3 regions of the Bradyrhizobium sp. USDA 4516 genome follow, and region 1 is predicted to be linked to each of the others. Evidence: riboswitches for the same ligand, from Rfam matches in the RefSeq annotation. Region 1 holds a riboswitch; each other region holds the start of a gene.
What was found. Region 1 has a riboswitch for glycine ahead of gcvT (glycine cleavage system aminomethyltransferase GcvT). Riboswitches for the same ligand answer to the same signal wherever they lie in the genome.
Positions count from the first base shown of each region.

Region 2: another riboswitch for glycine. It lies ahead of ACVI1L_RS39370 (D-amino acid dehydrogenase); the one in region 1 lies ahead of gcvT (glycine cleavage system aminomethyltransferase GcvT).
Region 3: another riboswitch for glycine. It lies ahead of gcvT (glycine cleavage system aminomethyltransferase GcvT); the one in region 1 lies ahead of gcvT (glycine cleavage system aminomethyltransferase GcvT).

Region 1 is NZ_JBSRXT010000001.1:8,645,600-8,648,867, forward strand. It holds gene alaS (alanine--tRNA ligase) at 1-1,139, opposite strand, end outside; glycine riboswitch at 1,342-1,430, shown strand; gene gcvT (glycine cleavage system aminomethyltransferase GcvT) at 1,572-2,717, shown strand; gene gcvH (glycine cleavage system protein GcvH) at 2,737-3,102, shown strand; gene gcvP (aminomethyl-transferring glycine dehydrogenase) at 3,126-3,268, shown strand, end outside.
Region 2 is NZ_JBSRXT010000001.1:8,480,311-8,483,578, reverse strand. It holds gene ACVI1L_RS39375 (ABC transporter permease) at 1-431, opposite strand, end outside; gene ACVI1L_RS39370 (D-amino acid dehydrogenase) at 592-1,950, opposite strand; glycine riboswitch at 2,016-2,130, opposite strand; glycine riboswitch at 2,134-2,240, opposite strand; gene ACVI1L_RS39365 (M20/M25/M40 family metallo-hydrolase) at 2,333-3,268, opposite strand, start outside.
Region 3 is NZ_JBSRXT010000001.1:990,385-993,652, reverse strand. It holds gene gcvP (aminomethyl-transferring glycine dehydrogenase) at 1-499, opposite strand, end outside; gene gcvH (glycine cleavage system protein GcvH) at 523-888, opposite strand; gene gcvT (glycine cleavage system aminomethyltransferase GcvT) at 908-2,053, opposite strand; glycine riboswitch at 2,195-2,283, opposite strand; gene ACVI1L_RS04655 (ABC transporter substrate-binding protein) at 2,612-3,268, shown strand, end outside.

The sequences.
Region 1 (3,268 bases):
CCCTTCTTGAGGCCGGCGCTCTTCTCGTCGAGGATCGACAGGCCGCGCGCCAGCGTCTTGCGGAAGCGCGTCTCCTCCAGCCGCAGCGTCTCCTCGATCAGCTTCTCCGCACGGACCAGATCCGGATAGGCCTGGCCCATCTCGCGGACCAGCGCCCAGACCAGGCGATGCATCAGCGGCTCGCTCGCGCCCAAGAGCTGTGCATGGCGCATCGCGCGGCGCATGATCCGGCGCAGCACGTAGCCGCGGCCCTCGTTCGACGGCAGCACGCCGTCGGTGATCAGGAACGCGGACGAGCGCAGATGGTCCGCGATCACCCGATACGACCCAACGTTCTGCTCGTTCGGACCGTGCCCGAGGGTAGACGCGGCGGCATCGATCAGATTGCGGAACAGATCGGTCTCGAACACGCTCTCGACGCCCTGCAGGATGCAGGCCATGCGCTCGAGCCCCATGCCGGTGTCGATCGAGGGACGCGGCAGCGCTACGCGCTCCTCCTTCGTCACCTGCTCGTACTGCATGAACACCAGGTTCCAGAATTCGAGGAAGCGATCGCCATCCTCATCCGGGCTGCCCGGAGGGCCGCCCCAGATGTGCTCGCCGCGGTCGATGAAGATTTCGGAGCACGGTCCGCACGGGCCGGTGTCGCCCATCGCCCAGAAATTGTCCGAGGTCGGGATGCGGATGATGCGGTCGTCCGAGAAGCCCGCGATCTTCTTCCAGTAGCCGGCCGCCTCGTCGTCGGTGTGGTAGACGGTGACCAGCAGCTTGTCCTTCTTCAGCCCGAAATCCTTGGTGATCAGATTCCAGGCGAACTCGATCGCGCGCTCCTTGAAGTAATCGCCGAACGAGAAGTTGCCGAGCATCTCGAAGAAGGTGAGATGGCGCGCGGTGTAGCCGACATTGTCGAGGTCGTTATGCTTGCCGCCGGCGCGCACGCACTTCTGCGACGTCGTGGCGCGCTGGTAGCCGCGCTTCTCGACGCCGGTGAAGACGTTCTTGAACTGCACCATGCCGGCATTGGTGAACATCAAGGTCGGGTCGTTGCGCGGAACCAGCGGCGACGAGGCCACGATCTCGTGCCCGTTCTCCTTGAAGAAGTTCAGAAATGTCGACCTGATGTCGTTGACGCTGCTCATGTTCATCCAATCGGAAAAAGGGGCCGGCCAGCCGCAAAAAGGCGTCATTTTCCGGCCGAACGCTTTTAGACATTGCCAGCTGCGGTGTCCAGAAACTGTGCAGGCGGATCATGGGCTTGCCGCGGCAGCACAAAGCCCATTGGATAGTTGCTGCAGCTGCGTTGACAGTCTTGGTGGCGCCGTGTTTTCTACCTACCTATACCTAGTCACGTCGGGAGAGACCGGCCTCATCGCCGGCGCCGAAGGAGCAACCGCCCCGGAAACTCTCAGGCAAAAGGACCGCGTGACGTCTGACATCTGGAAAGAGACGCTGGGGTTCGCCCCGACGCGTCCGCCGACGGGATAATACTCTCAGGCACAGCGACAGATGGGGCTTTCTGCAGGTTTCTCAAGGGGAAATAGGTCCCCGGCGGGAACCGCGAGGGCCCTGTGATGCTTGCGCGCGAAACCTCCCCGCTGAAACAGACCCCGCTGCACGCGCTGCATCTGGCGCGCGGCGCCAAGATGGTGCCGTTCGCCGGCTATGACATGCCGGTGCAATACGCGGCCGGCGTGCTGAAGGAGCATCTGCACACCCGCAAGGAAGCCGGTCTGTTCGATGTGTCGCACATGGGCCAGCTCGTGCTGAAGGCCAAATCCGGCAAGGTCGCGGATGCCGCGCTCGCGCTGGAAAAACTGGTGCCGCAGGACATCGTCGGTATCGCGCCGGGACGGCAGCGCTACGCGCAATTCACCAACAATGACGGTGGCCTGCTCGACGACCTGATGGTGGCGAATTTCGGCGATCACCTGTTCCTGGTGGTCAACGCCGCTTGCAAGGCCGAGGACGAGGCGCATCTGCGCGCGAATCTCTCCGACGCCTGCGAGATCGTCTCGCTGGCCGACCGCGCGCTGATCGCGCTGCAGGGCCCGAAAGCCGAATCGGTGCTGGCGAAACTTTGTGCAGATGTCGGTTCGATGAAATTCATGGACGCCGGTCCGCGCCGGCTCAGTGACGTCGACTGCTTCGTCTCGCGCTCCGGCTATACCGGCGAGGACGGCTTTGAGATTTCCGTGCCCGCAGACAAGGTGGAAGCCCTGGTCACCGCGCTGCTCGACAATCCCGACGTGTTGCCGATCGGGCTCGGCGCGCGCGACAGCCTGCGGCTCGAAGCCGGGCTGTGCCTCTATGGCCATGACATCGACACCACGACGACACCGGTCGAAGGCGCGCTGGAATGGTCGGTGCAGAAGGTTCGCCGCAGCGGCGGCGCCCGCGCCGGCGGCTTCCCCGGCGCCGACAAAATTCTCGCGCAATTCGCAGATGGCGCTGCGCGCCGACGGGTCGGCCTGAAGCCTGACGGCCGCGCACCGGTGCGCGAAGGCGCCGCGCTGTTCGCCGATGCCGGCTCGACCGAGCAGATCGGCAAGGTGACCTCGGGCGGCTTCGGCCCGAGCCTCAATGCGCCGGTTGCGATGGGCTACCTGCCCACGGCCCTTTCCGCCGTCGGCACCACCGTTTTCGCCGAAGTGCGCGGCCAGCGGCTGCCGCTGAAAGTCGCCGCTACGCCCTTCGTCCCCAATACCTACAAACGCTGAACGCCAAAGGATCGACCCCATGACGACGCTGTACACGTCCGACCACGAATGGCTCCGCATCGAGGGCGACGTCGCCACGATCGGGATCACCGACTATGCGCAGTCGCAGCTCGGCGACGTCGTGTTCGTCGAACTGCCCAAGGTCGGCCGCAGCCTGAAGAAGGCCGAGGCCGCCGCTGTCGTCGAATCCGTCAAGGCCGCCTCCGACGTTTACGCGCCGATCTCCGGCGAGGTGGTCGAGGTCAACGACGCGCTCGCCGCCGAGCCCGCGCTGGTCAATTCCGACGCCGGCGGCAAGGCCTGGTTCTTCAAGCTGAAGATTGCCGACAAGGGCGAGCTCGGCGGCCTGATGGACGAGGCCGCCTACGCCGCGCACACCGCCTAAAGGATCACCCCGAGGATCACGTCATGAACGCGCCCTTCAAGCCGATCAACGAAGCCGCCACCGATTTCGTCCGCCGCCACATCGGACCGTCGCCGCGCGACGTCAACGCGATGCTGGAGACGGTCGGCGCCGCGAGCCTGCAGGCGCTGATGAACGAGACGCTGCC
Region 2 (3,268 bases), 170 kb from region 1:
ACCGGCACCGAGAAGCCGAGCACGGAAAGCCCCATCACGAAGCGGTCGATCCAGGTGCCGTGCTTCCACGCCGCGATCACGCCGAGCGGCACCGCCACCAGGATCGAGAGGATGATGGTGGCCAGCGCGACCGAGATCGAGGGCTCGAGGCGCGGGACGATCATTTCGAGGATCGGCTTGTTCGAGATCAGGGAGACGCCGAGGTCGCCGTGCAGCAACTTGGCGATCCAGGTGTAGAACTGGATGTAGATCGGCTCGTTCAGACCAAGCGAGGTCCGAATGCGTTCGAGCTGTTCGGGAGTCGCGTTGTCGCCGGCGAGGATGGCGGCCGGGTCGCCCGGCGTCAGCCGCAGCAACAGGAACACGAACAGAGCCACCACGCCCATCACGGGAATGGCGGCGAGGATGCGGCGAAGCAGATATCCGAGCAAATTTGATCCGTTGGGTTGTGGTCGATGAAGTCCCCAGCGGGACCGTTGCACACCAGACCGTAGCACAGATGGTAGCAGACTCACGGTAGAACTTGAGCAAGTCCCATGCCATCGGTGCTGCGGATTTTGCGGTGCAGCTAATCAGTCCTGTTGGCCGCGATTATTCCTCCGGTGAAGTTTGAAGCAGTCCACTGGAAGGTGGATTGATTTCAGCTTTGCGCGCGTCGGCGGGCACGTCGAGCCCGGCACCGAACGTCGGCGCCATCGGCGGCGTGTCGAGGTCGCGCCAATCGTCGATCGCCTGGGCCACCATCTGCGCCGTTGCCGCCGACAGTGTCCAGCCGAGATGACCGTGGCCCGTATTGTAGAACACGCCCGGAATCCGTCCGGCGCGAACCACCGGCATCATGTTCGGCATCATCGGGCGCAGGCCCGCCCATGGCACGACTTTCGACGTGTCGATCTCCGGGAAATGATGCCGCACCCAGTCCACCAGCGGTTGAATGCGGTCGGCGCGAATGTCGCGGTTGAAGCCGTTGAACTCGGCGGTGCCGGCGACGCGGAAGCGGTCGGCGCCGAGCCGGCTGGTGACGATCTTCGCAGCTTCATCGAGCAGGCTGACGGTTGGGGCCGCATTCCGGCTTTGCGGCGCATCGAGTTGCACCGTGATCGAATAGCCCTTCACCGGATAGACATTGACGCGGTCGTTGAGCAGGCTGGCGAAGTGGCGGCTCGCCACGCCGGCGCAAATCACGATCCCGTCCGCCTGTAGCTGCTGGCGCGTCGCGACCGCAGCATCATGTGAAGCAGCTTCGTTCCAGCCGATGCGGAAGCCGTCATCGCCGTGTGCGATCGTGTCGACGTCGGCTTCATGGACGAAGCTCGCGCCACGGCGGATGCAGGCGTCGGCAAGCCCACGCGCGAATTTGTGAATATCGCCGATCGCGTCCGACGGCGTGAAGAAGCCGCCATAGCAGGTTGTCTGCAGCGCGGGTTCGATGACGCGGATCTCGTCCGGGGTCACCGGCCGGCGGTCGAGCCCGCCTTGCTGCAGCAGCGTGTTGACCTTGAGGCCGGCTTCGAAGCCGGCCCTGTCGTGATAGACGTGCAGGATGCCGCGGCGTTCGAGATCGAAGGCGATGTTTTCGCGCTCTGCGATCGAGAACAGATGCTTGCGCGCTTCGATGGCGAGCTTCGTGGTCTCGATGGTGTTGCCGCGATAGCGCGTGATGTGGCCTACGAACTCGCCGATCCAGGAATATTTGTGCCAGCTCGGCTTCGGGTTCATCAGCAGCGGCGCGTCGCTTCTCAGCATCCAGCGCAGCCCCTTGAGGATGGTCGCGGCGCTGTTCCACACCTCGGCGTTGCTGGCGGAGAGTTGTCCGCCATTGGCGAACGAGGTTTCCATCGCGGCGTAGCGATGCCTGTCGAGGACAGTCACCTTGTAGCCGCGTTCAAGCAGGGCATAGGCCGTCGTTACGCCGGTGATGCCGGCGCCGATGATCGCGATGTGTGGCATGATAGTTGTCAGGCTCCCGTGGGTTAGAGTCGCCGAACCGCCGGTGAAACCGGCATCGGCGCCCCATCTGTCACGGTACCTGAGAGCTTGATCCGCATCGGGCCGGGGCCAGAAGCGAACTATCCCCTTCGGTGGACGTCATGGCCCTTGATGTGCGGCCATGTTCGTCTCTCTCCAGATCGTCCTGACGATACAGTCCTTTTGCCTGAGAGTTTCCGGGGCGGTTGCTCCGTCGGCGCCAAAGGCAACAACACGAATGTTGTCGCTTCGATCTCTCCCGCATCGTCGCGTTGGACGGCCGGACCGTAGGCGAAGCCTCAAAAATGGACAAGGCTAAATTTCGATCCGGCAGTGCCAACGTGTTGTGCAGTGCAAATCGATGTCAGTCCAGCGTCGCCAGCAGTGCCGCCATCAGGCGGCCGCGTTCGGCGAGGCTGTCGACCTCGATGTGCTCGTTGAGCGTATGTGCATCGGCGCCGCGAACGCCGAGGCCGTCGAGCGTGGGGATGCCCATCGCGCCGGTGAAGTTGCCGTCCGAGCCGCCGCCGGCGCTGCCGTGCGGCAGATCGAGACCCATCGCTGCAGCAAGGCCTTTTGCCTTTTCATAGAGCGCCATGGTGCCCGCATCGGGCTCCCACACCGGGCGGGTGACGCCGCGCGTCACCTTGAAGGTCACGTCGTTGGCGGTGCCCGACAGTGCCAGCATGCGCTCGACGCCACGGTCGAGATCGGCCTGGCGCTTGGCCATGCTGAGCGCTTCGCCGGTGCAGGTCGTCGCGACGCAATTGACCCACTGGCCGCCATGCACGATGCCGACCGAGAACGTGCAGTCCTCGGTGGTCATGCCGTCGATGGCGATGATCTGCCGCGCCATCTCGCGGATCGCGGAGCGGCCGGAAGACAGCGTTGCGCCGGCATGGCTGGGCTTGCCGGTGGCTTCCAGGTTGAAGCGCGCGATCGCATAGCGGCCGGTGACGACGCCGTTGTTCGGACGGCCGGGCTCCGGCACCAGCACATATTTGTTGCGCGCGGCTTCCGCCTCGATGATGTCGCGCGTCGACGGCGTGCCGACCTCTTCGTCGGGGGTGAACAGCACGGTGATCGGCAGCGGAGTCGTAAAGGAGGCGCGCGCCAATTGCCTGATCGCCTCGATCGACAGGTAGTTGCCGCCCTTCATGTCGAAGATGCCCGGCCCGAAGCACTTGTTGCCTTCGCGCCGCCACTTCAGCTTCTCGATCGTGCCGACGGGGTGAACGGTGTCCAGATGGCCGGCGATCAGGATGCCGGGCTGGCCTTGTTTCGGATGGGGGAAACGGGC
Region 3 (3,268 bases), 7.7 Mb from region 1:
GCGAGTGGCGCTCGGCGAGCGCCATCGCTTCCGCCGCGGCGGTCGCCTCGTCGAGCAGCGAGGCGTTGGCGACGTCGAGCCCGGTGAGATCGCAGATCATGGTCTGGAAATTGAACAGGGCCTCGAGCCGGCCCTGGCTGATCTCCGGCTGGTACGGCGTATAGGCGGTGTACCAGGCCGGGTTCTCCAGAATGTTGCGCTGGATCACCGCGGGCAGGATGGTGCCCGAATAGCCCTGGCCGATCAGCGAGGTGAACACCTGGTTCTGCGCGGCGAGCTCGCTCATATGCGCGAGCGCCTCGGTCTCGCTCAGCGCCCGGCCGAGATCGAGCGGCGCCTTCTGCCGGATCGACGCCGGCAGCGTCTCGTTCATCAGCGCCTGCAGGCTCGCGGCGCCGACCGTCTCCAGCATCGCGTTGACGTCGCGCGGCGACGGTCCGATGTGGCGGCGGACGAAATCGGTGGCGGCTTCGTTGATCGGCTTGAAGGGCGCGTTCATGACGTGATCCTCGGAGTGATCCTTTAGGCGGTGTGCGCGGCGTAGGCGGCCTCGTCCATCAGGCCGCCGAGCTCGCCCTTGTCGGCAATCTTCAGCTTGAAGAACCAGGCCTTGCCGCCGGCGTCGGAATTGACCAGCGCGGGCTCGGCGGCGAGCGCGTCGTTGACCTCGACCACCTCGCCGGAGATCGGCGCGTAAACGTCGGAGGCGGCCTTGACGGATTCGACGACAGCGGCGGCCTCGGCCTTCTTCAGGCTGCGGCCGACCTTGGGCAGTTCGACGAACACGACGTCGCCGAGCTGCGACTGCGCATAGTCGGTGATCCCGATCGTGGCGACGTCGCCCTCGATGCGGAGCCATTCGTGGTCGGACGTGTACAGCGTCGTCATGGGGTCGATCCTTTGGCGTTCAGCGTTTGTAGGTATTGGGGACGAAGGGCGTAGCGGCGACTTTCAGCGGCAGCCGCTGGCCGCGCACTTCGGCGAAAACGGTGGTGCCGACGGCGGAAAGGGCCGTGGGCAGGTAGCCCATCGCAACCGGCGCATTGAGGCTCGGGCCGAAGCCGCCCGAGGTCACCTTGCCGATCTGCTCGGTCGAGCCGGCATCGGCGAACAGCGCGGCGCCTTCGCGCACCGGTGCGCGGCCGTCAGGCTTCAGGCCGACCCGTCGGCGCGCAGCGCCATCTGCGAATTGCGCGAGAATTTTGTCGGCGCCGGGGAAGCCGCCGGCGCGGGCGCCGCCGCTGCGGCGAACCTTCTGCACCGACCATTCCAGCGCGCCTTCGACCGGTGTCGTCGTGGTGTCGATGTCATGGCCATAGAGGCACAGCCCGGCTTCGAGCCGCAGGCTGTCGCGCGCGCCGAGCCCGATCGGCAACACGTCGGGATTGTCGAGCAGCGCGGTGACCAGGGCTTCCACCTTGTCTGCGGGCACGGAAATCTCAAAGCCGTCCTCGCCGGTATAGCCGGAGCGCGAGACGAAGCAGTCGACGTCACTGAGCCGGCGCGGACCGGCGTCCATGAATTTCATCGAACCGACATCTGCACAAAGTTTCGCCAGCACCGATTCGGCTTTCGGGCCCTGCAGCGCGATCAGCGCGCGGTCGGCCAGCGAGACGATCTCGCAGGCGTCGGAGAGATTCGCGCGCAGATGCGCCTCGTCCTCGGCCTTGCAAGCGGCGTTGACCACCAGGAACAGGTGATCGCCGAAATTCGCCACCATCAGGTCGTCGAGCAGGCCACCGTCATTGTTGGTGAATTGCGCGTAGCGCTGCCGTCCCGGCGCGATACCGACGATGTCCTGCGGCACCAGTTTTTCCAGCGCGAGCGCGGCATCCGCGACCTTGCCGGATTTGGCCTTCAGCACGAGCTGGCCCATGTGCGACACATCGAACAGACCGGCTTCCTTGCGGGTGTGCAGATGCTCCTTCAGCACGCCGGCCGCGTATTGCACCGGCATGTCATAGCCGGCGAACGGCACCATCTTGGCGCCGCGCGCCAGATGCAGCGCGTGCAGCGGGGTCTGTTTCAGCGGGGAGGTTTCGCGCGCAAGCATCACAGGGCCCTCGCGGTTCCCGCCGGGGACCTATTTCCCCTTGAGAAACCTGCAGAAAGCCCCATCTGTCGCTGTGCCTGAGAGTATTATCCCGTCGGCGGACGCATCGGGGCGAACCCCAGCGTCTCTTTCCAGATGTCAGACGTCACGCGGTCCTTTTGCCTGAGAGTTTCCGGGGCGGTTGCTCCTTCGGCGCCGGCGATAAGGCCGGTCTCTCCCGACGTGATTGCCAGTTGAAGCGCTCACGAAACATAGCCAAGCCGGACTTGTCAATCCAAGCACACTAAGTACCTGGCCATTCAACCGATCGCTGAAGACACGTTCTTCGCCGGAATGCTCACGCTGCACGAGCCGCTAAGTTCGCATGAAACCGCTTTCGGCAGGCCGTCTGAAGGATCATGCGGCTTGTCTCCATGTGAGCCTTGTTTCCCCATCGTTAGATCCGCTCACGTCAAGCGTCAGCCGATATCGAGCCGAGAGCGGCAACAAATCCTGTAGTGTTTCAAGGCTCACTCATCCCCGACCCGAACCTCTATCAATCGCGAGAGACCATTCAAAATGCCTGTCAACAAAAGCGCAGCCCCAACCAAGATCGGTGCGATATTCATGTTTTCTGGCGGCGTCGCCGAACTGGGCCAAGACTCGTTCGACGGAGCGGACGCCGCAATGCATTTCATCAATTCGCGTGATGTATCGTCTCGAAAGTTTGAATGGGTGAAGGCCGACGGATCATCACCCGAAGAAGCTGCCCAGCATGCTGAAAGAATGATTACTCAAGAGGGAGTGCGAGCGATCGTCGGTTGCTATGGGTCGAACCACAGCATCGAAGTGTCGAAAGTATGCGAGAAATACGGGGCGGTATTATGGACCCAAACCGCGTGGGCGGCATCTCTGTTCGCCCACAAGCCGAAATATACGTTTCGTACCAATACCTACGCTACTCCAGTCGAGGAAGCTGCTGTCGACTACGTTCTGCACGAGGTCACTCCGCTCCTGGCAAAGAAGAGCGACCTTCGGGTCATGGTAATCAACGAAGGGAGCGCGTATGGCGTGAGTTGTGGCGACGAGACCGTCAAGGCCCTGACTGCGAAGAACATCAAGCCAATACAGCGCTACACGTACGACGCAAGGTACGATGGGGCCGATCTCGATTTCGACAATATCGTCTGCCGGATCAAGGAACAAAATCCGGACGTCCTGTTTGCGAGTTCGTTC